DNA from 3 places in the Kitasatospora sp. NPDC093102 genome. Region 1 is predicted to be linked to each of the others. Evidence: riboswitches for the same ligand, from Rfam matches in the RefSeq annotation. Region 1 holds a riboswitch; each other region holds the start of a gene.
The links. A riboswitch is a leader RNA that binds a small molecule or an ion and turns the genes downstream of it on or off. The one in region 1 is predicted to bind thiamine pyrophosphate.

Region 2: it holds a riboswitch for thiamine pyrophosphate, as region 1 does, so the genes downstream of both, AB0O11_RS00130 (cytosine permease) here and thiO (glycine oxidase ThiO) in region 1, are expected to answer to the same signal.
Region 3: it holds a riboswitch for thiamine pyrophosphate, as region 1 does, so the genes downstream of both, thiC (phosphomethylpyrimidine synthase ThiC) here and thiO (glycine oxidase ThiO) in region 1, are expected to answer to the same signal.

The regions. Positions count from the first base shown of each region.
Region 1 covers NZ_JBFBFA010000002.1:338,346-348,537, reverse strand. Annotated here, with positions in the region: gene AB0O11_RS04930 (hypothetical protein) at 1-458, opposite strand, end outside; gene metF (methylenetetrahydrofolate reductase [NAD(P)H]) at 664-1,578, opposite strand; gene AB0O11_RS04920 (polyprenyl synthetase family protein) at 1,773-2,888, shown strand; gene thiE (thiamine phosphate synthase) at 2,932-3,579, opposite strand; gene AB0O11_RS04910 (Rv2175c family DNA-binding protein) at 3,579-3,944, opposite strand; gene AB0O11_RS04905 (FAD-dependent oxidoreductase) at 3,987-5,192, opposite strand; TPP riboswitch at 5,348-5,460, shown strand; gene thiO (glycine oxidase ThiO) at 5,464-6,639, shown strand; gene thiS (sulfur carrier protein ThiS) at 6,636-6,860, shown strand; gene AB0O11_RS04890 (thiazole synthase) at 6,864-7,682, shown strand; gene pknB (Stk1 family PASTA domain-containing Ser/Thr kinase) at 7,829-9,607, shown strand; gene AB0O11_RS04880 (sulfite oxidase-like oxidoreductase) at 9,640-10,192, opposite strand, start outside.
Region 2 covers NZ_JBFBFA010000001.1:21,991-32,182, reverse strand. Annotated here, with positions in the region: gene AB0O11_RS00145 (MerR family transcriptional regulator) at 1-79, opposite strand, end outside; tRNA gene AB0O11_RS00140 (tRNA-Ser) at 242-329, opposite strand; gene AB0O11_RS00135 (trypsin-like peptidase domain-containing protein) at 393-2,153, opposite strand; TPP riboswitch at 2,372-2,516, shown strand; gene AB0O11_RS00130 (cytosine permease) at 2,509-3,897, shown strand; gene AB0O11_RS00125 (glycerophosphodiester phosphodiesterase family protein) at 3,986-4,810, shown strand; gene AB0O11_RS00120 (ATP-binding protein) at 5,051-5,647, shown strand; gene AB0O11_RS00115 (DUF5926 family protein) at 5,717-6,700, shown strand; gene AB0O11_RS00110 (bifunctional DNA primase/polymerase) at 6,919-7,581, opposite strand; gene AB0O11_RS00105 (PP2C family protein-serine/threonine phosphatase) at 8,195-9,646, shown strand; gene AB0O11_RS00100 (aminopeptidase P family protein) at 9,828-10,192, shown strand, end outside.
Region 3 covers NZ_JBFBFA010000010.1:201,621-211,812, forward strand. Annotated here, with positions in the region: gene AB0O11_RS17175 (aldo/keto reductase) at 1-802, opposite strand, end outside; gene AB0O11_RS17180 (NAD(P)H-dependent oxidoreductase) at 822-1,418, opposite strand; gene AB0O11_RS17185 (helix-turn-helix transcriptional regulator) at 1,520-2,356, shown strand; gene AB0O11_RS17190 (LysR family transcriptional regulator) at 2,372-3,298, opposite strand; gene AB0O11_RS17195 (VOC family protein) at 3,428-3,814, shown strand; gene AB0O11_RS17200 (SRPBCC domain-containing protein) at 3,881-4,318, opposite strand; gene AB0O11_RS17205 (hypothetical protein) at 4,544-4,966, opposite strand; gene AB0O11_RS17210 (FAD-binding oxidoreductase) at 5,479-6,873, shown strand; gene thiC (phosphomethylpyrimidine synthase ThiC) at 6,940-8,748, opposite strand; TPP riboswitch at 8,743-8,877, opposite strand; gene AB0O11_RS17220 (DUF5326 family protein) at 9,041-9,241, opposite strand; gene tenA (thiaminase II) at 9,510-10,181, opposite strand.

The sequences.
Region 1 (10,192 bases):
TCCTGCATCTCGAAAGCGGCGGTCTGCTCGACCTCCGGCACCTCGTCGGGCACCGGCACGGCGGCCGGGGGCTCCTCGACGGCGCCGACCTCGCCGACCCGCTCCTCGGCGACGGCGACGGCCGCCACCGCGGCGGCGCCGCCGGTGAGGGCGCCGAGCAGCGGCACCTTGGCGAGCGGGCCGGGCAGGCTGCCGTCGGACTTCCGCAGGGACCAGCCGGCCCGGTAGCCGCGCTTGACCGAGAGGGTGACGAAGGTCTGGCCGACCGCGAACAGCACGGCACCGGCCCCGATCACCACGACCGAGCCGAGGCTCATCCCGGCGGCCACGCCCAGGAAGCCGGCCAGGGCCAGGACCCGCCAGTGCAGCGGCGCCCGGTTCTGCAGCAGCACCTCCGCGACCAGCCAGAGCGCCACCACCGCCAACGCGGCGTACAGCAGCAGGTATCCGATGCCCATCCGCCCGCTACCTCCAGTCGCGTACCCGCGCGTGTGCGCCGCGCGTGTGCGGCGACTGTACCGGTTCAACGGCCGGGGTACCGCATCGCGTTCCCACCACTTCGAACACCGGCCGCGCACGACCGAGCCCGCCACCGTCGCCACGGTGACGGGCTCGTGAACACCCGGCGTGGGCGCCGCGCAGACGCGGGCCCGGCCCCGTCCGTCAGCGCTGGTGCAGCCCCAGGTTCTGGTAGATCTCCAGCGTCGCCGTCGAGTGGTTCAGCGTGATGAAGTGCAGACCGGGCGCGCCCTCGGCGAGGAGGCGCTCGGCCATCGCCGTGGCGTGCTCCATGCCGATGGCCCGCAGCGCCGCCGGGTCGTCGATGGCCGCCCGCAGGCGGGCCTCCAGGTCGGCGGGGAAGGCCGAGCCGCTGAGCTGCGGGAAGCGCTCCAGCTGCTTGGCGTTGGTGACCGGCATGATCTCCGGGATGATCGGCGTCTCGCAGCCGGCGGCCGTCACCCGGTCGCGCAGCCGCAGGTAGTCGTCCACCTCGAAGAACATCTGGGTGATCGCGTAGTCGGCCCCGGAGCGGATCTTCGCCACGAAGTGCCGGATGTCCTCGTCCCAGTCGGTCGAGCGCGGGTGCATGTTCGGCGAGGCCGCGACGCCGACGCAGAAGTCGCCGATGCCCTTGATCAGCTCCACCAGCTCGTACGCGTAGGTGACGCCCTCGGGGTGCTTGACCCACTCGCCCATCGGGTCGCCGGGCGGGTCGCCCCGGACCGCGAGGACGTTCCGCACGCCCTGGTCGGCGTACTGGCCGATGATGTTGCGCAGCTCCGCGATCGAGTGGTCCACCGCGGTGAGGTGGGCGACCGGGGTCAGGGTGGTCTCGGTGGCGATCCGGCCGACCATGTTGACGGTGCGCTCGCGCGAGGAGCCGCCGGCACCGTACGTCATGCAGACGAAGTTGGGGTCGAGCGGTTCGAGCCGGCGGATGGCGTCCCAGAGCTTCTGCTCGCCGGCCTCGCTGCGCGGCGGCATGAACTCGAAGGAGAAGGAGCGCTTGCCGGCCGCCAGGAGTTCGCGCACCGTCAGTGCGCGATCCGTTCTCGTGGAAGCGATACCGAGTGCCATGCTGGCAGGTTATCGGGCGTCCGGAGGGACCGGACAGTCGAAGTCCACCAATTGAGACAACTGATGGATGGCGCTCCGGTTCGCCCCGGCCCGGTTGCGCGAAGCCTCCCCGCGCCCCGCCCGGCCGGTCGCACGCCCGTTCCCCGTGGCACCGCTACGCTTGCTGCACCCCAGAGAACCAGCGGAGCCCCATCGTGACCTCGACCAGCACCCGGCCGGCCAACCCCATTGACGCGGAGGACGTCCGCACCCGCGTCAACGCAGCGCTCGCCACGTTCATGGACGGCCAGTCCGTGCTGCTCGCCAAGATCTCGCCCCAGCTGGTGCCCGCCGCCGACGCACTGCGCGACTTCCTGCTGGACGGCGGCAAGCGGCTGCGCCCGGCCTTCTGCTACTGGGGCTGGCGCGGCGCCGGCGGCCCGGCCGGGAGCGCCGGCGGCGACGCGATCGCCAACGCGGCCGCCGCCCTGGAGCTGCTCCAGGCGAGCGCCCTGGTGCACGACGACCTGATGGACCGCAGCGACACCCGCCGCGGTCTGCCCTCGGTCCACCGCCGCTTCGAGGCGCTGCACCGCGACAGCGGCTGGCGCGGCGACCGCGAGCAGTACGGCGCCTCGGCCGCGGTGCTGCTCGGCGACCTGCTGCTGATCTGGTGCGACGAGCTGTTCCTGCGCTGCGGCCTGGAGCCGGCCGCCGTCCTGGCCGCCAAGCCGGTGTTCGACCTGATGCGCACCGAGGTCATGCTCGGCCAGTACCTGGACGTGCTGGAGCCGGTGGCCGGCGACTCGACGGACGAGGGCGCGCTGGAGCGGGCGCAGACCGTGCTGCACTACAAGTCCGCGAAGTACACCATCGAGCGGCCGCTCCAGGTGGGAGCGCTGCTGGCCGGCGCCGGGCCGGAGCTGGTCGAGGCGTACGGGGCGTTCGGGCTGCCGCTGGGCGAGGCCTTCCAGCTGCGCGACGACCTGCTCGGCGTCTTCGGGGACCCGGCCGTCACCGGCAAGCCAGCCGGGGACGACCTGCGCGAGGGCAAGCGCACCCTGCTGGTCGCGCACGCGATGCGTGGCCTGTCGGCCGCCGACGCCCGGTACCTGGACGAGCGGCTCGGCGCCCCGGACCTGGCGGCCCCGGAGGTCGCCGAGCTGCGCGAGCTGGTCGCCCGCAGCGGCGCGCCCGAGCTGGTGGAGCGCCGGATCGAGGAGCTGATGCGGCAGTCGCTGGCCGCGCTGGAGGCGGCGCCGCTCGCCGACGAGCAGGCCCGTGCGGTGCTGCTGGCACTGGCCGAGGCCGCCACCGTCCGCAAGTACTGACGGACGGCGACGGCCTTGAGCCGGGCCCGCGGATCCGGGCCGGTCAGAGCGCGGCGCGCACCCGGCGGGACAGCTCGGCGGCGGCCGCCCGCGGGTCCGCCGCGGCGGTGACGGCCCGCACCACGACGATCCGGCGGGCACCCGCGGCCAGCACCTCGTCCAGGTTGCCGAGGTCGATCCCGCCGATCGCGAACCACGGCCGGTCGGTGGCCTGCTTCGCCGCGTACGAGACCAGGCCGAGGCCCGGGGCCGGGCGGCCCGGCTTGGTCGGGGTCGGCCAGACCGGGCCGGTGCAGAAGTAGTCCACCCCCGGCTCGGCGATCGCCGCGTCCACCTCGGACTCGGCGTGGCAGGAGCGGCCGATCAGCACGTCCTCGCCGAGGATCGCCCGGGCGGCCGGCACCGGCAGGTCGTCCTGGCCGAGGTGCAGCACGTCCGGCCGGGCCGCGTGGGCGACGTCGGCGCGGTCGTTGACGGCCAGCAGCTTGCCGTGCCGGCGACAGGCGTCGGCGAAGACCTCCAGGGCCTCCAGTTCCTGCCTGGCCTCCAGGCCCTTGTCACGCAGCTGGACGATGTCCACCCCGCCCGCCAGCGCCGCGTCCAGGAACTCGGCGAGGTCACCCTGCTCGCGGCGGGCGTCGGTGCACAGGTACAGCCGGGCGTCGGCGAGCCTGGCGCGCAGGTCCGTCATCACAGCGCCATGGCCTGGGCGCGGCGCTTGACCTCGGTCGCCCGGTTCTCCCACAGCGCCTGCACCGGGGTGCCGGGCAGCGACTCGTCCTCCGTGAACATCCATCCGATGATCTCGTCGTCGGAGAAGCCGCTGTCCCGCAGCACGGTCAGCAGGCCGACCAGGTGCTTGACCGGGCCGGTCTCGTCGATGAAGGCGGCCGGCACCTGCAAGGACTTGTTGGGGCCGCGGCGGACCGCGATCAGGTCACCCTTCTTGACCATGTTGCGGACCTCCGTGACCAGCACACCCCACCGCTCGGAGATGTCGGGCAGGTACAGCCACTCGGGGACCAGGGCTTCAGTCTTGGCATCGATCTCACTCACGGCACCAGACTGCCACCTCGACGGCCCACCGCGCACACGGCCCTACGCCGTGGCCGCCTTCAGCGGCACCGCAGGGTCGGCCGCGCGGGCCGGGTCCAGCGCGGTGCCGCGCTCGATCAGCTTCCGTCCCTGGGCGAGGTCGCGCGGCCGGTCCACGGTCAGCAGCGCGCTCGGCACGCCGTCGCGCAGCCAGAGCACCGACCAGTCGGCATCCTGCGGGCCGCCGCGCCAGAGCAGCTCGTCGCCCTCGGCGTGCCGGCCGGCGTACTGGACCATCCGCCCGAACTGCTCGGACCAGAAGTACGGCACCGGGTCGTAGGCCGGCGCGTCCGCGCCCAGGACGGCGGCGGCCACCGCCTCGCCGGACTGCAGGGCGTGGTCCCAGTGCTGGACGGCCAGCCGGGCGCCGGCCCGGGCCGAGGGGTAGCTGACGCAGTCGCCGGCCGCGTAGACACCGGGCGCCGAGGTGCGCAGCCGCCCGTCCACCACGACGGCACCGGTCGCGTCCAGCTCGATCCCGGAGCCGGCCAGCCAGCCGGTCGCGGGACGCGCCCCGATACCGACCACGACCTCGTCGGCGGGCAGGTGCGAGCCGTCCGCCAGCAGCACCGTGCCGGGCTCGACGGCGGCCACACCGACCCCGCAGCGCAGGTCGACCCCGGCCTCGGCGTACCAGGCGGCCATCGCCGAACCGATCTCCGTCGGCAGCGCGCCGGGCAGCGGCGCCGGGCCGGCCTCGACCACGGTCACCTCGCAGCCCGCCGCGCGGGCCGCGCCGGACACCTCGGCACCGATCCAGCCCGCGCCGACCAGCACCAGCCGCAGCCCGGGGCGCAGCAGCGCGCGCAGCGCCAGGGCGTCGTCCAGGGTGTGCAGCAGGTGCGCCCGCTCGGCGCCGGGCAGGGCGCGCGGGACGGCGCCGGTGGCGATCACCAGCGAGCCGTACGGGAGGTCGCCGCCGTCGGTGTGCAGCACGCCGGGGGTGAGGCCGGTGGCCCGGCGGCCGGTGAACAGTTCGATGCCGAGCTGCCCGTAGTCGATGTCCAGGGCGGTGGAGTCGGCCTTGCCGAGCAGCACGTCCTTGGAGAGCGGCGGCCGGTCGTACGGCGCGTGCGGCTCCTCACCGACCAGCGCGATCCGCCCCTGCCAGCCTCCCTGCCGCAGCTTGAGGGCGGCCTGCGCCCCGGCCAGCCCGGCTCCGACGACGACCACCTGATCCGTTCCGCTCAGCTCTGCCACGCCCGTCACTGTACTCAGCGGCCGGCCGGCAGCTGCGGGCCGTCCTCCCGTCGTACCGGCCCTCCGGCCACACGGAGCGCGGAGACGGGCGCGGGTCGTCTCCATCCCCCCTGGTCCACCCTGCGTACGGGCCTTCGGCCGGGCCGACCCCCGGCGTTAAGGTGGGGGCACCACACGGGAGCCCGGCGTACCGGGCTGAGAGGCGGGCTGGCACGGCCTGCGACCGTCCGAACCTGATCCGGGTCATACCGGCGAAGGGAGAAGAGCAGCTTTGTCACGCTTGCCATCAGGCGCCCGCGCGGACGTGCTGGTGATCGGCGGGGGCGTCATCGGCCTCGCCGTCGCCTGGCGCGCCGCCCAGCGCGGGCTGCGGAACGTGATCGTGGTCGACCCCTCCCCCGGTGGCGGCGCGGCCCGGGTCGCGGCCGGAATGCTCGCCCCGGTCACCGAGCTCCAGTACGGCGAGGAGCCGCTGCTGCGTCTCGGCATGGCCTCGAACGAGCGGTACGCGGCCTTCGCCGCCGAGCTCACCGAGGCGAGCGGCGGCCTGGACACCGGCTACCGCCGGTGCGGCACCGTCGCCGTGGCGCTGGACTCCGACGACCGCGAGGAACTGCGCGAACTGCACGCCTTCCACCAGCGGCTCGGCCTGGACTCGACCTGGCTGACCGGCCGGGAGGCCCGCAAGCTGGAGCCGATGCTCGCCCCCGGCGTGCGCGGCGGACTGCACGTGGCCGAGGACCACCAGGTGGACGGCCGCCGGCTGCTCGACGCCCTGGTCTTCGCCTGCGAACGCGCCGGGGTCCTGCTCCACCGGGCCGAGGCCGTCGAGCTGCTGGTCGAGAACGGCCGCGCGACCGGCGCCCGGCTGAGCACCCACGAGACCGTGACCGCCGAGCAGGTCGTCCTCGCGGCCGGCCCGCACAGCCACCGGTTGCCCGGCCTGCCCGAGGGGACGCTGCCCGCGATCCGCCCGGTGAAGGGGCAGGTGCTCCGCCTCCGGGTCCCGGACGCCTACCGGCCGTTCCTCTCCCGCAACGTCCGCGCCGTCGTCCGCGGCCGGCACCTGTACCTGGTGCCGCGCGAGAACGGCGAGCTGGTGGTCGGCGCGACCACCGAGGAACAGGGCTACGACACCACCGTCACCGCCGGCGGGGTGTACGAACTCCTGCGCGACGCCCACGAGTTGGTCCCGGGGATCACCGAACTCCCGCTGGCGGAGACCTCGGCCGGGCTGCGGCCCGGCTCGCCGGACAACGCCCCGCTGCTGGGCCCGACTTCACTGCCCGGGCTGGTCGCCGCCACCGGCCACTACCGCAACGGCGTGCTGCTCACCCCGGTGACCGCCGACCTGGTCGCCGAGTACCTGGCCACGGGTGAAGTCCCGGATCTCGCAAGGCCGTTCACACCCGCCCGGTTCTCCCCCGACCACTCCACCACGAAGGCCTCCGCATGACCGAGACCGCCCTGAACGAGATCGCCCTGACCGTCAACGGCGAGCCCCGCCGGGCGCCCGCCACGACCACCCTCGCCGAGGTGGTGGCCTCCGTCAGCAAGGCCAACACCGGCGTCGCCGCCGCCCTCAACGAGGCCGTGGTGCCCCGCAGTTCGTGGTCCGAGACGCCGCTGAGCACCGGCGACCGGGTCGAGATCCTCACCGCCGTCCAGGGAGGCTGAGCCATGGCCGATGCCCGTCTCTCCGACGACAAGGACAGCCTCACGATCGCCGGGACGACCTTCTCCTCCCGGCTCATCATGGGCACCGGCGGCGCGCCCAGCCTGGAGGTCCTGGAGCGCGCGCTGCTCGCCTCCGGCACCGAGCTGACCACGGTGGCCATGCGCCGGGTCGACGCCTCCACCCAGGGCTCCGTCCTGGACGTGCTGACCCGCAACGGCATCCGGGTGCTGCCCAACACGGCCGGCTGCTTCACCGCCGGCGAGGCCGTGCTGACCGCCCGGCTGGCCCGCGAGGCGCTCGGCACCGACTGGGTCAAGCTGGAGGTGATCGCCGACGAGCGCACCCTGCTGCCCGACCCGATCGAGCTGCTGGACGCCGCCGAGACGCTGGTCGACGACGGCTTCACCGTCCTGCCCTACACCAACGACGACCCGGTGCTGGCCCGCAAGCTGGAGGACGTCGGCTGCGCGGCCATCATGCCGCTGGGCTCGCCGATCGGTTCGGGCCTGGGCATCCGCAACCCGCACAACTTCCAGCTGATCGTGGAGGGCGCGGGCGTCCCGGTGATCCTGGACGCGGGCGCCGGCACCGCCTCCGACGTGGCGCTGGCGATGGAGCTGGGCTGCGCCGCGGTGATGCTCGCCTCCGCGGTGACCCGGGCTCAGGACCCGGTGCTGATGGCCGAGGCGATGCGGCACGCCGCCGAGGCGGGCCGGCTCGCGCACCGGGCCGGCCGCATCCCGCGCCGCTTCCACGCCGAGGCCTCCTCCGCGATGGCCGGCCGGGCCGACCTGGACACCCGCGAGCGCCCCGCGTTCTGACCGAGCCGGTGGGCCCGTGTCACGAGCCCCGCGCCGCCTGTGCCCCGTGGCACAGGCGGCGTGTCACAAGCCGGGCACAGCCGGGCCCGAGGCGGCGTCCTCCGGGTCCGGCCACCCGCGGCGGCACTAGACTCGCCCGGGTGGACATGGCACTGCACGACCCCCTGATCGGTACCCTGCTCGACAACCGGTACCGGGTCGAGCAGCGCATCGCGACCGGCGGGATGTCCACCGTCTACAAGGGCACCGACACCCGTCTGGACCGGGTGGTCGCGCTCAAGGTGATGCACCCCGCGCTGGCCGGCGACGAGGGCTTCACCGCCCGCTTCATCCGCGAGGCCAAGGCGGTCGCCAAGCTCACCCACCCCAACGTGGTCAACGTCTTCGACCAGGGTGCGGACCGCGGCCACGTCTTCCTCGCCATGGAGTACGTGCCCGGCCGCACCCTGCGCGACCTGCTGCGCGACCGCGGCGCGCTCTCCGTCCGGGCCGCGCTGGACGTGCTGGAGCCGGTGCTGGCCGCGCTCGGCGCCGCCCACCGGGCCGGGCTGGTCCACCGCGACGTCAAGCCCGAGAACGTGCTGATCACCGAGGGCGGTCTGGTCAAGGTCGCCGACTTCGGCCTGGTCCGGGTGCTCGGCGCCGCCGACGGCGCGCCCACCTCGACCACCACCGCCACCGGCGGCACGGTCATGGGCACCGTCTCCTACCTGGCCCCCGAGCAGATCCTCCCCGACGCCCCCACCGACCAGCGGGTGGACGTCTACGCGGCCGGCATCCTGCTGTACGAGATGCTCACCGGCCGCCGCCCCCACACCGGCGACAACCCCGTCCAGGTCATGTACAAGCACCTGCACGAGGACGTCCCGGCCCCCTCGCTGGTCGCCCCCGCCGTCGGCCCCGGGCTGGACGCGATCGTGGCCGGCGCCTGTGCCCGGTCCGCCGACGCCCGCCCGTACGACGCGGTCGAGCTGCTCGCCGCCCTCCAGCGGGTCCGCCGCACCCTCACCCCGGCCGAGCTGGACGCCGAACCGCCGGCCTCCACCCGGCCCAGCCCGCGCTACCCGACCAGCGAGCCGACCTCGGTGATCCAGCCGCTGCCACGGCCCGCCGACGCCCCGCCGACGGAGCGCACCAGCGTGCTGGACATGCCGCCGGAGCTGATGGACGAGCTGCTCGCCGAGCCGCGCCCGTACGACGAGCCGACCCCGGTGCACCTGCGCCGGCCGGGCCTGCTGCGCCGTCTCCCCCGCAAGCCGCTGATCTGGACGGCCGCGCTGACCGCCCTGGTACTGGCGGTCGGCGGCGCCACCTACGGGATCTCCGAGGGGCTGTACGGCTCGGTGCCGGGCGTGCTCGGCAAGGACCGGGCCGAGGCGCAGCGGGTCCTGGACAAGGGGGGCCTGCACGGGAGGTTCGTCGAGGTGTTCAGCGAGTCCGTCCCGTCCGGAGAGGTGATCTCCACCGAGCCCGGGGTGGGCGCGCGCACCCGCAAGAGCGACAGCGTCACCGTCACCGTCTCCAAGGGCCCCAAGCGGATCGCGGTGCCGGACCTCGCCGGCAGGAGCGCCGCCGACGCCGCCGCCGCCCTGACCGGAGCCCAGCTGACCAGGGGCACCGTGACCGAGACCTACAACGACACCGTGTCCGAGGGATCGGTGATCAGCAGCTTGCCGGCGGCCGGACAGCTGCTGCAGGAGAACTCCGCGGTCTCGCTGGTGGTCAGCAAGGGCATGGTGCCGGTCCCGGACGTCACCGGGATGAGCAAGGACGAGGCGCAGAAGGCGCTCCAGGCGGCGGGCTTCACCATGCAGACCTCCGGCTGGGACGTGTTCGGCGCGGTCACGTCGTCCGGCCAGAGCCCGGCGGCGGGCGAGCGGCGCCCGCAGCGCAGCGTGGTGACGGTCAAGTTCTCGCTGTTCTAGCCCGTTCCAGCCTTTCGGCCCTTCGGCCGGGATCAGCGCAGCGGCCCGTCGCCGGGCTCCTCCTGGTAGGAGTAGCGCTGCTCGCGCCAGGGGTCGGCGAGGTTGTGGTAGCCGCGCTCCTCCCAGAAGCCGCGCCGGTCGGCCCGCATGTACTCCACCGCGCGCACCCACTTGGGGCCCTTCCAGGCGTACAGCCGCGGCACCACCAGCCGGACCGGGAAGCCGTGCTCGGCGGTGAGCGCCTCGCCGTTGCGATGGGTGGCGAGCAGGGTGTGCGGGTCGGCGAAGTCGGCCAGCCGCAGGTTGGCGCTGTAGCCGTACTCGGCCCAGACCATGACGTGGGTGACGCCGGGCGCCGGGGGCACCAGGTCGAGCACCACGGCGGCCGACACGCCCGTCCACTCGTTGCCGAGGACGGAGAACTTCGTCACGCAGTGCAGGTCCGCGACGACGGTGGTGCGCGGCAGGGCGTTGAAGGCCTCGAAGTCCCAGCTGTGCTTCTCCGCCGAGGCGGTGGCGCCGAACACCTGGAGGTCCCAGGTCAGCGGCTTGAAGCGGGGCACCGGCCCGTAGTGCAGGGCGGGC
Region 2 (10,192 bases), on a different contig from region 1:
GCAGCCCGATCGCGTCGTAGTGGCGCAGCATCCGCACCGACACCCGGCCGTGGCTGGCGAAGTCTCCGATGTTCAACATGATGCGACCACTCCACCCCCTGCCACCGTGTCAGGGTCAATCCGGCCGCCCGCATCCGTTCCCCGGCCGCTCCGCAGCCGGCGCCGCGGCCGCCGGGGAAGCACCGAGGGCGGGTGCCGAGTGGTCTCGGCACCCGCCCTGAGCAGGTGGTTCTCCTACCGGCGGAGAGCGTGGGATTCGAACCCACGGTGACGGGTCACGCCACGACAGTTTTCAAGACTGTTCCCTTAGGCCGCTCGGGCAGCTCTCCAGGCGGAGGTCAGCCTAACGGGTCCGGCGGGGTTCGGCGCACACCTTTCGGCGCGGGCGGGGGTCACTGGTCGCCCTCGCGCTGGCCGAGGGTGACCTTGGTGTTGAAGGTCTGGCCGTTGCGGGTGTACTCGACGTCGACGGTCTCACCGGGCTTGTGCGTCCAGATCCGGCTGACCAGGGCGGGGCCGTTGTCGATCGGGACGCCGCCGAGCTTGGTGATGACGTCGCCCGGCTTGAGGCCGGCCTTGTCGGCCGCACCGCCGGGGGTGACGGCGGGCTGGCCCTGGATGTCCTTGGTCTGGATCTGCGCGCCGTCGCCCTTGTAGTCGTCGTTGCGCAGCACGTCGAGCTTGGCGTAGACCGGCTTGCCGGTCTTGATCAGGGTGTCCGCGACCCACTTGGCCTGGTTGATCGGGATGGCGAAGCCCAGGCCGATGCTGCCGGCCCGGCCGTTGGCGGAAGCGTTGGACTGGATCGCCGAGTTGATGCCGATCACCGCGCCGCCGGAGTCGAGCAGCGGGCCGCCGGAGTTGCCGGGGTTGATCGAGGCGTCGGTCTGGAGGGCGTTCATGTACGAGGCCTGCGAGCCGGTCTCGTCGCCGGAGGCCACCGGGCGGTCCTTGGCGCTGATGATGCCGCTGGTGACGGTGGACTCCAGGCCGTACGGCGCACCGATCGCGATGGTGGCGTCGCCGACGTTGACCTTGTCGGAGTCGGCCAGCGGCAGCGGGGCCAGCTTGCTCTTGGGCGGGTTGTCGATCTTGACCACGGCGACGTCGTAACCCTCGGCGTGGCCCAGCACCGAGGCGCTGTAGGAGGTGCCGTCGGCGAACTTGACGGTCAGTTTGCCGCCGTTGAGGGTCGGCGCCACCACGTGGTTGTTGGTGAGGATGTGGCCCTCGGTGTCGAAGACGAAGCCGGTGCCGGTGCCCGACTCGCCGTTGCCCTGCGCCTTGATGGTGACGACGCTGGGCAGCGCCTTCTGCGCGATGGCGGCGATCGAGCCGGGGGCGGGCTCGTTCTTCTGGGTGTCGCTGGCCTGGACGGTGGTGCTGCGGTGGTCGTTCGGGGAGCTGCTGCTGTCGGCGCGGTTGGCGACGGTCACGCCGAGCGTGCCGCCGGCCACACCGGCGACCAGCGCGACGGCCGCGATCAGGGCGACCAGGCCGCCGCGCTTCTTGCGCACGCCGGGGCCGGCCGGACCGCCGGGGTAGTCCACCGGGTAGCCGAGCGGGCCCGCCGGGCCGCCGGGGTGGCCCGCGCCGCCGGAGGTGGAGTCGTGGGTGGGGCCCCAGCCACCGAGCGGCTGGCCGGCCCCGAAGGGGTGGTGGCCGTGCGCGGCGGGGGCGGCGGGAACAGCCGGAGCGGCGCCGTACCCCTCGTGCGCGCCGGCGGCGGGGACGCCGTGGGTCGGGGTGGCGTACGGGTTGCCGGCCGGCGGCAGGGCCGGGGCGGCCGGGGCCTGCGGGGCGGGCGGCAGGACGGGCGGCGGCGCGTCGATGTAGCCGGTGGCCGGGTCGACGGCAGGCTCCGCGGCGGCGGGCGCCACGGGCGCGGCGGGGGCCTCCGGTGCGGGCACCTTGGTGAAGGCGACGGTCGGCTTGTGCCCGCCCTCGGCCGCAGTGGCGTCGACCGGGCCCTGCGCGGCCTCGACGGTGCCGGTCTCGACGGCAGCGGCCTCCGGCTCGGGCACCCGCCGGAAGGCCATCGTCGGCTGGTGCCCGCCCTGAGCGGGGCCCTCGGAAGCGGACTCGGCCACTCCCTGGCCGGCGGGCTGCTCCCCCTGCGGCCCGGTGGGCCCAACCTCGCGCTCGGTGCTCACGGACGACCTCCATAGCTGGCAGAACCAAGGACCATAGTTTTTCGCACTGTCGATTCGATTGCCGTAAGGACCCCTCTGAAGAACTCATAAGAATCCTTAGCCGGCACCGACGCCGGTACCGACGGCCGAGGCTCCCCTCCCCCGCCGGACGTCCCGCGATGGACCGCGACTCCCTCGGCCTTGGGCGTTCGCCCCCGTGCCGGTTAGCCTGTCGCTCCAAACTGACACGCGGGAGCTTGGACCCACCAGGCTGAGAGTGCGCATGTCGACCGTACGCCACACCAGTGGCGGACGTTCGAGGGGGCGCTGACCGCCGGAACCTGTCCGGGTAATGCCGGCGTAGGGAGTATCGGCCATGCCGCCTGCTTCGCCATCCTCTTCTTCGGGCGCGAACGCCCCCTCTTCGAGTGCGACCGCCGTCCTGGAGCGCCCCGAGGCCCCCCTGGTCCTGGACACCGAGCCGCCGCGCACGCTGCGCTTCCGGGACCACTTCGCGCTCTGGATGAACCTGGGTGTCAGCCTGATCGGCTTCTCCACCGCCGCCACCGTGCTCGGCGCCCCCGGCAGTGAGCTGTCGCTGGCCGCCGCGGTGACCGCGATCGCGATCGGTACGGCGGTCGGCACCGCGATGCTCGGCGTGGCCGCACTGATCGGCGCCCGCACCGGCGCCCCCGCGATGGCGAACCTGCGCGGGCTGTTCGGCACCCGGCTGTCCTACCTGCCGACGGTGCTGAACATCGTGCAGTGCATCGGCTGGGGCGTGTTCGAGCTGCTGACCATCTCGGCGGGCGCGCAGACCGTCGCGCACACCACCGGCTACCGCTGGCTGTTCGTCCTGCTCGCCGGCGCGCTGACCACCGCGCTGACCATCTGGCCGCTGGGCTCGATCGCGGTGCTGCGCCGCTTCGTGGCCGGGGCGGTCGCGGTGGCGATGGTGTACTTCACCGTCCAGCTGGGCCGCCAGGGCGTGCCGGACCCGGGCGCGGGCAACTGGCACGGCTTCCTGGGCGCCACCGACGCGATGATCGCGGTGTCGGTCTCCTTCGTCCCGCTGGCCGCCGACTACACCCGGCACTCGCGCACCCCGCGCTCGGCGTTCTGGGGCAGCTTCTCCGGCTACACGATCGCCCAGGTCTGGTGCTACGTGCTCGGCCTGATGGCACTGCTGCAGTCGGACGGCGACCCGAACCGGATCTTCGACTCCTTCCTCGGGGTCTGGGCGGGCTGGCTGTTCCTGCTGGTGCTGGTGCTGCGCGAGACCGACCAGTCCTTCGCCAACGTGTACTCGACCGCGATGTCGGTGCAGAACCTGCTGCCGAAGGTGGACCGCAGGGTGCTCTCCGGCGCGATCGGCGCGCTGACCACCGTGCTGGCGCTGCAGATCGACGAGTTCACCGACACCTACTACGGCTTCCTCGGCCTGATCGGCTCGGTGTTCGTGCCGCTGCTGGCGGTGCTCGCGGTGGACTACTTCCTCGGCGCCGGCCGGCACGGCTGGAACCTCTCCGCCGACGCACCGTCCCGCTGGCCGATGCTGCTGCCGTGGGCGCTGGGCTTCGCGGTCTACCAGTTCATCGCGCCGACCAAGGTGGCCGGCTGGTGGACGGACTTCTGGACCTCCGCCCAGGAGGCGCTGCACTTCACCCCGCAGGAGTGGACCTCCGCCTCGCTGTTCGCCTTCCTGGTGCCCGCCCTGGCCACCTGGGCGCTCACCCCGCTCGGCCGCCGCGCCGGCCGCCGCTGAGGAAGCCGGGGAAGCGCGGGCGCAGACGGCCCCACGGGTTGAGGCCGTCTTTGTCCGCGCTTCACTTCCGCCGCCTATCGTTGGCCCTGTGACCAGCCCAGACCTGTCCTCGACGACGGCGCGCACCGTGCCCTCCGTCCAGGTGATCGCCCACCGCGGTTCCTCCCACGCCCTGCCCGAGCACACCCTCGCGGCCTACCGGCGCGCGCTCGACGAGGGCGCGGACGCGCTGGAGTGCGACGTCCGGGTCACCGCCGACGGCGCGCTGGTCTGCGTGCACGACCGCCGGATCGGCCGGGTCTCCGACGGCCGCGGCACCGTCTCGGCCATGACCCTCGCCGAGCTGGAGGCGTACGACTTCGGCGCCTGGAAGACCGGCCGTCCCAGCACCGACCCGGAGCTGCGCGGAGTGCTGCGGCTGGAGCGGCTGCTGGAGCTGGTGGTGGAGTGCGGCCGCCCGGTGGACCTGGCGATCGAGACCAAGCACCCGGTGCGCTTCCGGGGCCGGGTGGAGGCCGAGCTGCTGCGGACGCTGGAGCGGTTCGAGATCGGCGCGACCCGGGAGGGCGACCGCCCGTCCGCCCGGATCATGAGCTTCTCCTCGCTCGCGCTGAACCGGGTGGCCGCCGCCGCGCCGGAGTACCGGCAGGTCTTCCTGTTCGAGCGGACCCTGCCGCTGCTCGGCCGCCTGCGCGCCGGCTCGCCGCTGCCGGGCGGGGCGCGGATCGCCGGCCCGGGCATCGAGCTGGTGCGGGCCCGCCCGCAGCTGGTGACCCGGCTGCGCGAGCTGGGTCACGAGGTGCACGTGTGGACGGTGGACGAGCCGGCCGACGTCGAGCTCTGCCTGGAGCTCGGAGTGTCGGCGATCATCACCAACCGGCCCGCGGAGGTGCTGGCGCAGCTCGGACGGTGATCCGCCGACGCACCGAAGGCCATACCGTCCGATCCGATCACGCTGGTCGGCAGTCAAACCTTCCTTGCACGAAATTGCCGGAATTCTTGCATCCGGGCGACAGAGGGTGAGCACGGAATGACCTGATGTCCACCCTCGGTCGCCGCACTCGAAATGGGCTCGCGGGATCGTCCGGTGCTCGTTTCCGACGCATTACCAAGGGGCATCTCTCCCTCGGCATACGCTGAAGGAGGTCCGGGGGTGGCGTTGATGGTGGCGCGTACTGTGCCCACAGGAGTTGGGCCGACCTCATCGACCATGGCAGTGCCGCACGGCCCAGCGAGTGTCGGGGTCGCACGGCGCCGACTGCGTCGAGATCTGGGTGACCGGCAGATACCGGAACCGGTCATCGATGATGCTGTTCTGATCCTTTCCGAGCTGTTGAGCAATGCCTGTCGGTACGCCCGTCCGCTCGGCCCGCTGCCGGCGCTGGGCCGCAGCGCCCGGGCCGAGGTGCTCGGGCAGGTGCTGGTCGGCCTCCCGTCCGGGGCGCACTCCGCGCAGGGCCGGGAGTCCGCCGAGGGCTCGGACGAACCGCACGGCGGGGTGCTGATCCGCTGGCAGATGCACGCCGACGGGGTGCTCACCCTGGAGGTCACGGACGGCGGGGCGGCCACCCGGCCGCTGCCCGCGAGTCCCTCGCTGACCTCCCGCGGCGGCCGCGGCCTGAGCATCGTGGACCAGCTGGCCAGCGACTGGGGCGTGCGCGACGCCCCGGGCGAGGTCACGGTCTGGGCGGCGCTGCCCGCCCGGGCCCGGCACGCCCGGCACACCGGGGGCGATGCCCGTAGCGCGTGAGCCGGGCCCGGGGAATGTGTCGTTAGGCTTCCCGGAACACAGAACCACCGTTCCCGGGAGAGCCGCAGCATGGGCAAGAAGGCCGCCAAGAAGGCGCCGCAGCGCCAGTCCACCACCGCCGTCACGGGCGAGATCCCCGTGGTCGGGGCCCGCGAGGACTGCCCCTGCGGCTCGGGCCGCCGGTACAAGGCGTGTCACGGTCGGGAGGCCTCGCACGCGGTGCAGGAGCTGGTGCACCGCCCGTTCGAGGGCCTGCCGGGCGAGGCCGACTGGGTGGCGCTGCGCGAGCTGGTGCCCGCTGCCACGGTGCCGCTGACGCTGGCCGCCGAGGTGGCCGAGGGCGCGACCGGCGACGTCCCGTCGGTGACCCTGGCCACCGTGCTGCCGCTGGCCTGGCCGGCCCTGCGCCGCCAGGACGGCTCGATCCTGCTCGGTCTGCAGACCCAGTCCTCCTCCGGCGACCTCAGCCGCGACCTCGCGGACGCCCTGGAGCTGGCCCTGGCCACCGAGCCGGGCAGCCCGGTGCCGGCCCGCCGGACCGTCCCGGGCGGGCGCCGCCTGCAGGACCTGCTGGACACCACCGCCGCGTTCACGCCCACCGTGCACACCGGCTTCGAGTTCTGGCTGGAGGACGCCGAGTCCGCCACCGGCGAGGTCGCCGCCTCCCTGGAGCGCGCCAACGCCTCGGCCATCCCGACCGAGAAGCTCGCCGGCGTGGACTCCGCCTACTGGTGCGGCACCCCGGACAAGAACCACCTGCGCTGGGTGATGACCGTGCCCGAGGAGCAGCTGCTGGACGCACTGGCCCGGCTGAACGCGGCCGGCGAGGCCTCGCTCGGCGCGGACACCCGTCTGGTCGGCTCCTTCCGCGCGCACGGCCTGACCGTCCCGGTGTGGGACCTCCCGCTCGCGATGTCCGCCGCCGACTGCGAGAAGCCGGCCGCCGAGTTCGCCGAGCGGCTCGCCGCCGTGCTCGCCGACGCGACCCCGCTGACCGCCGAGGAGCGGCGTGCCCGTGCGAACCTGGTGAACCGTCAGGTCACCTTGAACTAAAGCGCACCGGGATCCGCGTGATACGCGTCACATTGTCACGGTGAACGCGCAATTTCCGGGCGTGGAGGGCGTCTTGGAAATTGGCGCGGGCGCGGATCCTTGTTACTGTCTAAAGAGTCCGGCCGCTGGTGCATCCCCCGTCGCCAGCGGCCGGATCTTTTGTTTTTCCGGAACGCCCCGGCGGACGGCCCCGATGCCCCGCCCGGCCCCGGTGATCCTCAGTAGGCCGAACGTCCGCTGTCCAGCCGGACCGTCGCCTCCACCAACTCCCCCAGCAGCGGCCCGACCTGCGGCAGCCAGACCCCGCCGCCGACACCCCGTCGCGGCGCGAGCACCCAGCGCACCCTCCCCCGGCCTCCGGCCGGGGGGACCCCCACGGCCGCGCCGCCGGGCGGCAGCGGCAGGAAGCCGCCCGGCCCGTGATAGCGCAACGATCCCGGCACCCAGGGGAGTTGGGCGAGCATCTCACCGAGCACGTCCAGCGAGTACGGTGCCACCAGCAGCGCGTAGCGGCCCGGCATCGCCAGCACCGGTCCGAGCGGCAGCCGCAGCGCGCCCAGGTAGGCCAGCGCCCGGGCGCCGGCCGCCGCGGGCAGGCTGACCGCCGAGACCGTGGAGCCGGTCGCGGCCAGCACCGGCGCGTCCGGGCTCTGCCACTCCCACCACCAGCGCACCATCCGGGCGTCCGTGGTCGCGGCCAGCAGCGAGGGGTCGTGCGGGTGTGCGCCGGGAACGGTGCAGTCCAGGTCGCCGCAGGAGCAGCAGCCGTCGCGCAGCACGGCGCCCGGCACCACGGGCCAGCGGTGGTCGACGGCGGCCGTCAGGGCCGCGGCCAGTCGGGCGGCACGCTCCTCCGACCGGCCCTTCGGGTTCTCACGCATGGCGCTCGTTCCTTTCCCTGACCGCTCGGTTCGCTCCGCCCCGCCGGCGTCCGTCGGGATCCTCCGCGCGGGCCGGCCGCGGCACGGCCCGGGCGGCACTGAGCGGGGCGGGCGGCAACGAGGACGGCGCGGCTACGACGTGGAGCGGGTGTGGAGCACGACATGAAGGGCCGCGCACCGGCACAGCCCTTGGAACGAGAATCCCGTACGCGACCGGATGGACGCCGCCCGGGCGCGCTTGGTTCCACCGTACGAGTGAGAGAGTTCCGGCCAGCCCGGCTCGCGGGCGGCGCGGACATACGATCCGGACGGCCGCCCGGGCCGTCCTCCCGGTTCTGCCCGTTCGCGGCCCGCTCCATGCCTCCGGTCCGCCCGGCGCGCACGCGAGCCCTGCGCGCCCCCGACCGGGTCGCGATGGATGTGGAACCTGCCACCGCGTCGTCCTGGATCTGGACATGCCCCGAATGGCCTGTGTAGAAGTGGTGGCATTGCTGTCGATCAATGACGAGTAGTAGCGAATCGAGGCGAAACACGCCCATTGGCCGTGCTCGCTCCACATTGGCCGTACCTGGGGGTTTCGCATGGCACGTAGCACCGCGTCAGGAGTGGCGGCATGAACGAGTCCCACCCGTCGACGGCCCTCCCGTCGACGACGACCGCCGAGCCGGGCGAACCCGGCTGCGCAGGCGGGCTCACCGTCCTCGACCCGCCGGACCTGCCCGGCCAGGTCGACGTCCCGGACGGCACGGCGGACGACCGCACGGCGCCGTCCGTTGCGGTGCAGGACCGTTTGGCCGGACGCCTGTCCGATATCACCAGCCTGCACGAACACACCGAGCGGCTCGCCCGCACCCGGGGCCTGGCCGCCACCCTGGACACCGTCCTCGCCTCCGGAGCCGCCCTGCTCGGCGCCCGGCGCGGCGTGCTGGTCACCAGGCTGCCCGGCGGCGGACCCGGCCAGCCCGTCGGCTTCGGCCTCGACCGCGCCAGCCTCGGCGCCCTGGAGACCGTCCCGACCGAGCAGAGCCTGCTGGCCAGGCTGCTGCGCGAACGGGACCGGCCCGCGCAGCTGCACTCCCGCGACCTCGCCGAGGACCCGGCCATCGGCGACCGGCTGCGCGAACTCGCCGTCCACCTCGGCCTCGGCGGCGCCTTCGGCCTGCCGCTCGCCACCCCCGAGGACGGACCGCTCGCCGCCGCCGTCTGGTTCTGGGACGAGCCCGCCGAACCGACCGGATGCCGGCGCGAACTGGCCCGCCACTACTGCGAGATCGCCGCCCCGCTGCTCGCCAAGCAGCTGGAGTCGGACCGGATCTCGCGCACCACCGAGGCACTGCGCCGCGGCCTGCTGCCGGACCGGCTCCCCCAGGCCGCCGGACTGCGGCTGGCCGCCCGGCTCGTCCCGGCCGGGCTGGAGCGCTCCTGCGGCAGCGACTGGTACGACGCGATCCCGCTGCCGGACGGCACCATCGGCCTCACCGTCGGCTCCGTCTCCGGCGACGGCCCCGGTGCGGGCCCGGGCTCCGCCCCCGGCGCGGCCGCCGCGATGGGCCGGGTCCGGTCCGCGCTGCGGGCCTACGCGGTGCTGGAGGGCGAGGACCCGGTCTCCGTCCTGGGGGACCTGGAGCTGCTGCTCAAGACCACCGAGCCGGCCCGCACCGCCACCGCCGTCTACGCCTGGGTCGAGCCCGAGGAGCGCCGGATCACCCTGGCCGGCGCCGGGCACTGCCCACCGGTCCTGGTCGGCCGGCACGGCGCCGAGTTCGTGGAGACCTCGCTCTCCGCCCCGCTCGGCATGCTGGCCTGCTGGGAGGCCCCCGGGGTGGAGTTCACCGCGGAGCGCGGCGACACCCTGCTGCTCTACACCGAAGGGCTGGCCCGCCGCTGCGGCCCGACCCTGCACGCCGGGCAGGCCAACCTGCGCCGGGCCGCCGCCGACGCCCCGCGCGACGTGCGGACCGACCCGGACCGGCTCTGCGCCCATCTGCTGGCCGTCTGCCCGGACCCGGAGGCCGCGAGCACGGCCACCGACGACCTGATGCTGCTGGCGGCCCGCTTCGAGTAATCGAGAAACGGTTCGGGTCCTGGGGGTCCCCCGGCCGAAGGCTGGGGGAGGGCGGGCGGCCGTACGTCCGTACCATGGACGCACGGCCGCCCGCGCGTGTCGCGATCCGACACCTCCCCCGAGGGGCGGCGGTACCACCCCCAAGGAGGCGTTGCACGTGACCGAGGACCGCACCCCCGCGGTGGCCGAGAACCCCGAGGCCGAGGGCGGCGAGGAGCCGGAGCAGCACAAGGGCCGCAAGAACGGCCTCTACGGCGAGGTCTCCGACGAGCTGGCCGCCTCGATGAAGTCCGGCTGGGCCGACACCGAGCTGCACGGCCTCGCCCCCGTCGCCCAGGCCCCGTACGCGGCCGAGCGCCGCGCCAAGCTGTCCGCCGCCTTCCCCGGCGAGCGCCTGGTCGTCCCGGCCGGCAACCTGCGGGTGCGCTCCAACGACACCGACTACGCGTTCCGCGCCTCCAGCGAGTACGTCCACCTCACCGGTGACCAGACCGAGGACGCGGTGCTGGTCGGCGAGCCGACCGGCGCGGCCGGCCACGAGTTCGT
Region 3 (10,192 bases), on a different contig from region 1:
CGACCTGCGCCATCGGGACGCCCCGGGCCCCGGCGACGTGCTGGACGGCGTCCACGATCGGGCGGTCGACGTCCGCGAAGAAGCGTCCGGCGACAGGGTCCCCGGCCGAGCGGGCGGTGCCCTGCCCGTACGGCCGGGCCAGCCGGCCCGAGGCCAGCGGGCACCACACCAGACCGGCCACGCCCTGGTCGGCGAGGAACGGGAACATCTCCCGCTCCTCCTCGCGCTGCACCAGGCTGTACTGGTGCTGCATCGACACGAACTGCGGGCCGCCGGCCAGGGCCGCCGCGTGCCGCAGCTTCGCGAACCGCCAGGCCCACATCGAGGAGGCGCCGACGTACCGGACCTTCCCCGCCTCGACCACCTCGCACAGCGCCGCCACCGTCTCCTCGACCGGGGTCGCCGGGTCGAAGCGGTGCAGCTGGAAGAGGTCGATGTGGTCCGTGCCGAGGCGGGCCAGCGAGCCGTCCACCTGCTCCAGGATCGCCCGCCGGGACAGGCCGGAGCCGCCCGGACCGTCGTGCATCGGCAGGCCCGCCTTGGTCGCCAGGACGACGTCCTCGCGCCGGGTGTAGCGCCGCACCGCCCGGCCGACCAGCTCCTCCGAGGCGCCGCCGCCGTACACGTTGGCGGTGTCCCAGAGGGTGATGCCGAGCTCGACCGCCCGCCGGAACACCGGCGCGGCGGCCTCCTCGTCCAGCGCCCACGGGTTGTGCCCGCCGCCGCCCCCGCCGAAGCCCATGCAGCCGAGCGCGATCCGGCTGACCTCCAGGTCGGTGCCGGGCAGTTTCAGGTACTCCATCGTTCTTCCCCTTCCCCGGTTACGCCGGGTACGGCACGGCGGCCCGCGCGTTCTTCAACGCGCCCGCCCACCAGGACAGTTGGTCGAGCAGGACCTTGGCGCAGCCGGGCGCCTGCGGGTCGTTCGGGCGGCCGTCCGCCCAGGCGGTGAAGTAGTTCGGGAAGGCCAGGCCGTCCCGGATGGTCACCGCGTGCAGCTCGGTCAGCACGTTCTCCAGGTGCAGCACGGCGTGCCGGCCGCCGGCCGCGCCGCCGTAGCTGACGAAGGCCACCGGCTTGGCCGTCCACTGGGTGAAGTGCCAGTCGATCGCGGCCTTCAGCGAGGCCGGGTAGCTGTGGTTGTACTCGGGTGTGACGACAACGAAGGCGTCGGCACCCTCCAGGGCCTCGGTCAGCTTCGCCATCCCGGCCGGCCGCGGATAGCCTTCACCTGCGAACTTCGGTGAGGAGGCGGGGAGTTCGAGCGGCAGCTCGACCTCGGCGAGGTCCACCACCTCGACCTCGAAGCCCCCGTGCGCGGCGGCCTGCTCGGCCACCCACGAGGACACCACCGGACCGAACCGGCCCTCCCGGACGCTGCCGAGAATGATCACCAGCTTGTGCGTGTTCGTCTCCATGGCCACCACTCTCCGCCCGCCCCACGGCCGTAACCAGGCCGCGCTCAGGCTGGCCCCCGCAGGGCCACCCTCGGAGTGACGATCAGCCGTACGCTCGTCATATGGGCACACCACTGGGGGACTTCATCCGCGCGAAGCGCGACAGCATCCAGCCGGAGACGCTGGGCCTGCCCGACCACGGCCGCCGCCGCTCGCCCGGGCTGCGCCGCTCCGACCTGGCCGTCCGGGCCGGCATCAGCGTCGAGTACCTGACCCGGCTGGAACAGGGCCGCGACCGCAACCCCTCCACCCCCGTGGTCAACGCACTCGCCGACGCCCTCAGCCTCGACCCCGCCGAGCGCAACCACCTGCGCTACCTCACCAAGATCACCGGTGGCGCGTGCGCCGGCCGCACCCGGCCCGCCCCCGCCCCGCGCGAGCTGCGCCCCACCGTCCGCGAGACGCTGCGCCTGCTCGAACCCGGCGTCGCCGCCGTCACCAACCGCCTCGGCGACGTCCTCGCCCACACCAGCGGCTACGCGGCCGTCCTCGGCGCGGCCGGACTGCTCGACACCCCGGCGCCCAACCTCACCCGCTACGTCTTCACCGACCCGCGCGCCCGCACCCTGTTCGCCGACTGGGACGACATCGCCGACGAACAGGCCTTCGACCTCTGGCTCGGCCCCTCGGTCGAGTCCGCCGAGTGGCTGAGCACCGAACTCGCCCCGCTCGCCGGCCCCGACTTCACCCGCCGGCTCGGCAACCACCTCGTCCCCCGCCGCGGCCCGCTCCGCCTCCACCACCCGTCCGGCCCTGAACTCCGGCTCCACCGCGAGACGCTGGACCTCCCCGACGACTCCCAGCAGCTCCTCGTGCTGCTCCCTGCCGACGACGACACCGCCGCCCACCTCGACCGCCTGCTCGCCCCGGAGCGGCCCCGGCTGCGCGCCATCTCCTGAAGCACTCCGCCCCCCTCAGCCCGCCGCCACGACGCACGACGGGGTCGCCCCGCCGGCCCGCCCCTCGGCGACGTCCGCCGCCGCCCGGACGAAGGCGCGGACCCGGGCGGTGGTGTTGCTCTCCAGCCAGACCGGGCCCCGCTCGATCGGGGGCGCGTCGTGGATCGGCACGTACGCGACGTCCGGGCGCGGGTAGTAGCGGCGGGAGTGCTCGCCGACCGGAAGGACGCCGCGGCCCATCGCGACCAGGCTGAGCATCTCGGAGAAGGTGCCGCCGGACGGGCCCTTGGGCACCGGGCGCCCGGACGGGGTGTGGTCGGGGGTGCGGTCGCGCTTGAACGCCGCCGAGGTGACGGCCGGGTACTGCACCACCGGATGGTCGGCGAGCACCTCGACCGACACCGACCGCTCCGAGGCCAGCAGGTGCCCGGCGGCGACCGCGAGGACCCGCTGCTCGGTCAGCAGCACCGGCCCGCAGGCCATGCCGTCGAACGGGTAGGAGGCGATCAGGACGTCGATCGAGCCGTCCACCAGGCTCGCCCGGGAGTTGGAGAGCTGGACCTCGCGGACGTCCACCCGGCAGTCGGGGTGCCGCTCGCCGAACAGCGCGACCGCCTTGAGCAGCACCGGCGCCGTCCACTCCCCGAGGAACGCCACCCGCAGCTCCCCGGTCACTCCTCGGCTGGCGTCCTCCGCGCGCCGCAACGCCGCCGCCATCGCCTCCACCACCGGCGCCAGGTCGTCCGCCAACTGCCTCCCCACGGCGCTGAGTCGGACCGACCGGCTGGTGCGCTCGAACAGCGGGCCGCCGATCCGACGCTCCAGCTTCTTCACCACCTGGCTGACCCGCCCGGTGGTCAGGTGCAGCCGCTCGGCGGTCCGCCCGAAGTGCAGCTCCTCGGCGAGCGCGAGGAAGACCTCGACCTCCAGCCGCTCCAGCATCCGGCCCCACCCCTCGATCGTTGAATCCGGCTCAACGATCGTACGTCGACCACGCATTGATCCCCCGTCCGGACGGCGGGATCGTTGAACCCGTCACCAGCAGTCGCACCCGAGCGGAGCCGAACACCCATGCGCGTCGTAGCCTTCGACCACCTCGTCCTCAACGTCGCCGACGTCGAACGCTCGCTGGCCTTCTACTCCGGCCTGCTCGGCCTGGAGCCCGTCCGCGTCGACGAGTGGCGCGCCGGCCAGGTGTCCTTCCCGTCCGTCCGTGTCACCCCCGAGACCATCATCGACCTGGTCCACGGGCCCCGGCACGAGTCCAACGTCGACCACATCTGCCTCACCGTCGAGCCCCTCGACTGGCAGGAGGTCATCGACTCCGGCGTCTTCACCGTCCTCGAAGGCCCCGTCCCCCGCTACGGCGCCCGCGGCAACGCGACCTCCGTCTACGTCCTCGACCCGGACGGCAACACGGTCGAGCTCCGCTGGTACCCCCAGGACGCCGACAAGTGAGGGGTGCCGCCCCGAGCCCGCGGCCCGGGCCGGGACGGCACCCCTCGACCACCTGCGCGTGCCGGGTCAGTTCCGGCCGGCGAGGTGCTCGACCAGCCGGTCGAAGCTGGAGTTCAGCCCCGCCTCGGCCTCCGGGCCGCGGAACATCTCCGGCACCCCGGTCTGGTGCAGCACCACCCGGGTGCGGCCGTCACCGAGCTCGGTGAACGTGAGCGTGGACCGCATGCCCGAGCCCTCCTCCACCATCGTGAAGGACTCGCCGGCCCGGATCTCGGCGATCTCGGCCTTCAGCGGGTACCGCTCGCCGGTCGCGTCGACCACCATGGTGCTGTCGTAGCGCCCGCCCTCCTTCGCCTCGATGGTCACGGTCTCCAGCGGCACGTGGGTGCCGACCGGACCCCAGAAGCGGACGAACTGCTCCGGCTCGAAGTACGCCTCGAACGCGGTGGCCGGGGCACCCGGCAGCTCACGGGTGATGGTCAGCTCGCCCAGGTTCTCGGTCATCTCGGTGTCTCCTCCGTGGTCACGTGATCGCTTGCACAGGGGTAGACCGCGGCCGCCCCGAAAACTCATCGCTCCCCGCGAAAATTTTTCGACCGACCTTCCCCACCACCGACGACCGCCCCACCCCGGGCCGGCGGACCGGCCCGGAACGGCACGCCAGTCGGCCGACGGGAGGTGGACCCGGTTGCCGTGCTCCGCGAACTCCGCGGGGGGGGCCGGACGCGGTTACTTCTTCGGTGTCAGGCAGAGCACGAACTTCTCGTTGTCCATCTGCTGAGCGAGTGCATCGAAGCCGTCGCCACAAGCGTTCACGTCGAAGGTGTCCTCGACGACCTTCGACACCGTGTGAGTGGCCTTGCTGTTGTCGCAGCCGACCGTATCGACCGACGGGTGATCGCCGCTTCCGGTGACCTGCACGCAGTCGCCGACCTTGGCACGCACCGGCCCGTTCATCGCGTCCTTGACAGCGACCTTGACGATCGCCACAACGACGATCAGCACGAGCGTGCCGAGCACCGAGAGCATCTTCTTGCGCTTGCTCTTCTTGGGCGCCGGTGCCGTGGCCTGCACGGCCTCGGCGTACGGGAACGGAGTCGCGGCAACCGCCTCGGGCGACGACGGGGCCTGGGGGCTCTGCGGGGTGGTCATGAAATCCTCTGATACGCGTGACGTAGCGGGTAGTGCGGCGCACCCTATCGGCGCCCGCCTTGCGCATTTCCGACAACCACGGCGATATCAACCCGCGCGTGATTCAAGTGAAATGTAAAAAGTAGATAATGAGTTGAGGCATCGACACCACGACCCCCCGGCAAGTCGTCACTGGCTCCGGCTGGCTCCGGACACGGAGGTGGTCGGCCACGGCCAGGAACAGGAAGAAGTTGGGGATCCCGGCGACCGGCCGCCCGAAGCTCTCCCAGCCCTTCGGAAGCCGCCAGGGCCATGACCTCGCCAGGTAGCGGCTCCTGAAGCCGGCAGGACTGAGCGTGTCGCACTGGTGCCTCTTTCATCACGAAGGAAACCGCAGCTCGGGTGAGCCACCGGATGCCAGCGGGAGCCGTCTCCCAGCGCGGCGTAGCGTGAAAGGTGGCCGACCAGGGACCGTCGGCGAAGTGCGCCGGTCGTTCCGCCGGCAGGGCGGGGCCCATGGCAGGAGCGGCGCAATGAGCAAACAGACGGTTGAAGAGTTGACGGGCCGGGTGCACGGTGCGGTGGTCAGTGCCGGCGACGAGGAATATGACGAGGCCCGCAGGGTCTACAACGCCATGATCGACCGGAAGCCCGCCGTGATCGTGCGGTGCGCCAACGCGGGCGATGTCATGGCCGTGGTGGACTTCGCCCGGGAGAACCTGCTCGACCTGGCGGTCCGCGGCGGGTCGCACAGCGCCCCGGGGTACGGGACCTGCGACGACGGCGTGGTGGCCGATCTCGGCGGAATGCGCGGTGTCCGGGTGGACCCGCAACGGCGGACGGCCCGGGTCGAGGGCGGGGCCACCCTGGCGGACCTCAATGCGGCGACCTACCCCTTCGGCCTGGCCGTCACCGGCGGGATCATCTCCACCACCGGGGTCGGCGGGCTCACCCTCGGCGGCGGCTTCGGGTACCTGGCGCGCAGCCTGGGCCTGACCTGCGACAACCTGCTCTCCGCCGACCTGGTGACGGCCGACGGCCGGTTCCTGGTCGTCGACGAACAGAGCCACCCCGACCTGTTCTGGGCGCTGCGCGGCGGGGGCGGCAACTTCGGCGTGGTGACCTCCTTCGAGTACCGGCTCTCCCCGGTCAAGGACGTCTATGCCGGGCTGATCCTCCACGAGCCGGGGCACACCGCCGAGATCATGCGGTTCTACCGCGATGCCATCGTCGACGCCCCCGAGCAGCTGAGCGTCTTTCCCGGCTTCCAGATCGCACCCCCACTGCCGTTCATCCCGGCGGACCGGCACGGTGACACCTTCGCGATCCTGGTCGTCTGCTGGAGCGGCGTGATGGAGGAGGCCGAGCGGGCTGTGCGGCCGTACCGCGAGGTGGCGCCGAAGGTCGCCGAGATGGTCGGCCCGATGCCGTACCCGGCACTGGTCGGCATGTTCGACGCGCTGCTGCCGCCCGGGCTGCACCAGTACTGGAAGGGCGCGTTCGCCACCGAGCTCACCGACGAGGCGATCGCCGCACACGTCGAGTACGGTCCGCGGGTGCCGACGGTCAATTCGGCCTGCCACGTCTATCCGCTCAACGGCGCCGTCCACCGGGTCGCCCCCGATGCCACGGCCTTCTCCTACCGCGACGCCAACTTCGCCACCGTGATCGTCGGCGCCTGGCCCGACCCGGCCGACTCCGAGGCCGGCATCGCATGGGTGCGCGACTACTACGCGGCCCTCGAACCCCACTCCGCTGCCGGCGGCTACGTCAACTTCGTCAGTGCCGACGACCAGCACCGGGTCACCGCCGACTACCGCGACAACTACGCCCGCCTGGTCGCCGTCAAGCAGACCTACGACCCCGGCAACCTCTTCCACGTCAACCACAACATCCGCCCTGAGATCACGAGCGGCGTGGCCGGATGACGACGGCTGCCGAGACGGCGAAGCGCCGACCCAGCGCGTGGAGCACGGGGCCGGCGCTTCCGGCTGTCAGTCGGCCAGCGGGAGGTAGACCTTGTTGCCCTGGGCCTTGAACTCCTCGGACATGGCCTTCATGCCCTCGACGGCCTCCTCGTCGTACTCCGGCGAGGCCGCGCCGCTGCCGAACTTCTCGTTGATGGATTTGCTGATCTTCATCGAGCAGAACTTCGGGCCGCACATCGAGCAGAAGTGCGCGGTCTTGGCGGGCTCGGCGGGGAGGGTCTCGTCGTGGAAGTCGCGGGCGGTCTCCGGGTCGAGGGCCAGGTTGAACTGGTCCTCCCAGCGGAACTCGAAGCGGGCGTCGGAGAGGGCGTCGTCCCAGGCCTGGGCGCCGGGGTGGCCCTTGGCCAGGTCGGCGGCGTGGGCGGCGATCTTGTAGGTGATCACGCCGGTCTTGACGTCGTCGCGGTTGGGCAGGCCCAGGTGCTCCTTGGGGGTCACGTAGCAGAGCATCGCGGTGCCCCACCAGGCGATCATCGCGGCGCCGATGCCCGAGGTGATGTGGTCGTAGCCGGGGGCGACGTCCGTGGTCAGCGGGCCGAGGGTGTAGAACGGCGCCTCGTCGCAGATCTCCTTCTGGAGATCCATGTTCTCCCTGATCCTGTTCATCGGGACGTGGCCCGGGCCCTCGATCATCACCTGGACGTCCCGCTCGCGGGCGATCCGGCCGAGCTCGCCGAGGGTCTTCAGTTCGGCGAACTGCGCCTCGTCGTTGGCGTCCGCGATCGAGCCCGGGCGCAGGCCGTCGCCGAGCGAGAAGGTGACGTCGTAGGAGGCGAGGATGTCGCAGAGCTCCTCGAAGTTGGTGTGGAGGAAGTTCTCCTGGTGGTGGGCCAGGCACCAGGCCGCCATGATCGAGCCGCCGCGCGAGACGATGCCGGTCTTGCGGCGGGCGGTGAGCGGGACGTAGCGCAGCAGCACGCCGGCGTGGACGGTCATGTAGTCGACGCCCTGCTCGCACTGCTCGATGATCGTGTCCCGGTAGACCTCCCAGCTCAGCTCCTCGGCCTTGCCGTCCACCTTCTCCAGGGCCTGGTAGAGCGGCACGGTGCCGATCGGCACCGGGGAGTTGCGCAGGATCCACTCGCGGGTGGTGTGGATGTTGCGGCCGGTGGAGAGGTCCATGACGGTGTCGGCGCCCCAGCGGGTGGCCCAGGTCATCTTCTCCACCTCCTCCTCGATCGAGGAGGTGACGGCCGAGTTGCCGATGTTGGCGTTGATCTTCACCAGGAAGTTGGTGCCGATGACGGCCGGCTCCACCTCCGGGTGGTTCACGTTGACCGGGATGACGGCCCGGCCGCGGGCCACCTCGGCGCGCACGAACTCGGGCGCGAGGCCCTCGCGCAGCGCCACGAACTCCATCTCCGGCGTCACCACGCCCCGCTTGGCGTAGGCGAGTTGGGTGACGGCGGCACCGGCGCGACCGCGCAGCGGGCGACGCGGGCGGCCGGGGAAGACGGCGTCCAGGTTGCGCAGGTTCCCGCCGCGCGGCGAGGTGTGCTTGATCCCGTCGTCCTCGGGACGCGGCTCGCGGCCGTCGTACTCCTCGACGTCGCCGCGCTGGCGGATCCAGGCGTCCCGCAGCGCGGGCAGGCCGCGCCGCACGTCGGGCTCGTAGGACGGGTCGGTGTACGGGCCGGAGGTGTCGTACAGCGGGACGGACCTGCCGTTGGTGAGCTGCACCTCGCGGTACGGAACGCGCAGGTCGGGGCGCGATCCCTCGCGGTAGGCCTTGCGCCAGGCCGGGGTCGGGTAGCCCGTGCGCTCGCTGCTGGGGGCGCCCTGGGCAGACTGCGGCTGTGCTTCGAACGTGGTCATCTGACCTCTACTCCCTACGCCGGCATTACCCGGTCAGGTTCCTGCGGTCGACGCAGCCGTCGGTCCGTCCGTCGACGTCCCGGTCAGCGTCCTCTCAGCCCGGTGCTCCGAGCTCCCGCGTCGCAGGCGGTGTTGCCTGCACACGACGCCCAACACGGTAGCGAGCGGATCGCCGCAGGTCCAGAGCACGCCACGGCCCGCCCGGCCGGCCGACGGCCCGCGGGAAACGCCCGAGGCCCGGCTCCTCCCTCACGGGGGGCCGGGCCTCAGGGCGGCGTTACGGGGTGACCGGTCAGCTCTTGGCGGCCTTCTTCACCAGGACCACCACGGCGGCCGCGATGCCGACCACCACCAGCAGCTTGATCACGATCGAGAGCAGTGCGCCGACGACGCCGAACACGAACGCGACGATGTTCCAGGCCAGCACCAGGACCAGTACCGGGATGACGATGTTGCGCACCCAGGAGGGCAGCGACTTCCAGAGCTCAGCCATGTCGGTTCCTCTTCTCCCCTCGGGTCGGCCGCCGTCCGGTGCCGCATCCCGCTTGCTTTCGGTACTTCGATCGTACGGTGGCGTGAGAGCCGGAACGAGGCCCAACGGCCCGGAGAGAACCCCGAGATCACCCCGATTCCGGCCCCCCGGGTGACCCCCGAGAAGTCGACGCCGTCGCCGGCCCGGCCGGCTCCCGCGTCACGGACCGACCCGCCACCGCCCGCCCGTCGTCCGGGCTCCCGGGGACGGCCGGACGGGCCCGCACGGCTCAGACCGGCCAGCGCTCGCCGCGCCAGGCGGCGTCCCAGAACATCCACTCGTAGCGCGAGGTGGTCACGAAGTGTTCGACCACCTTGCGGCGTTCGGCCGCGGACAGCTCCCCGCCCAGCCGGTCGGTGAGCGCCAGCACCCGGCGGACCACCGACTGGAAGGCCTCGTCGCCGTAGGTGGCGATCCACTTGGCGTACAGCGGGTCGGGCGAGCCCTGGGCGAGCAGCGCCTCGCCGACCCGGGCGTAGATCCAGTAGCAGGGCAGCACCGCGCCGACCGCCTCGGCGAAGGATCCGCCGTAGACGGTGGCCAGCAGGTAGCTGGTGTAGGCCCGGGTGGTGGGCAGCACCGGCTCGGCGGCGGCCTCCTCGGCGCTGCCGCCGAAGGCGGTCAGGAACTCGGCGTGCATGCCCTGCTCGGCGGCCAGCGCGCCGACCGCGTCGTCGGCGAAGGCCCGGACGTCCTCCTCGCCGGGCGCCTTGGCCGCGCAGACGGCGAGCGCGCGGGCGTAGTCGCGCAGGTAGTGCGAGTCCTGGACGACGAAGTGGCGGAAGGCCCCGCGCGGCAGGGTGCCGTCGGTGAGCCCGGCCAGGAAGGGGTGGGCGAGGATCTCGGCGTACACCGGCTCGATGGCCGCCCAGAGTTCTTCGGTCAGCGTCTTGGTGCTCATGACGCCGACCC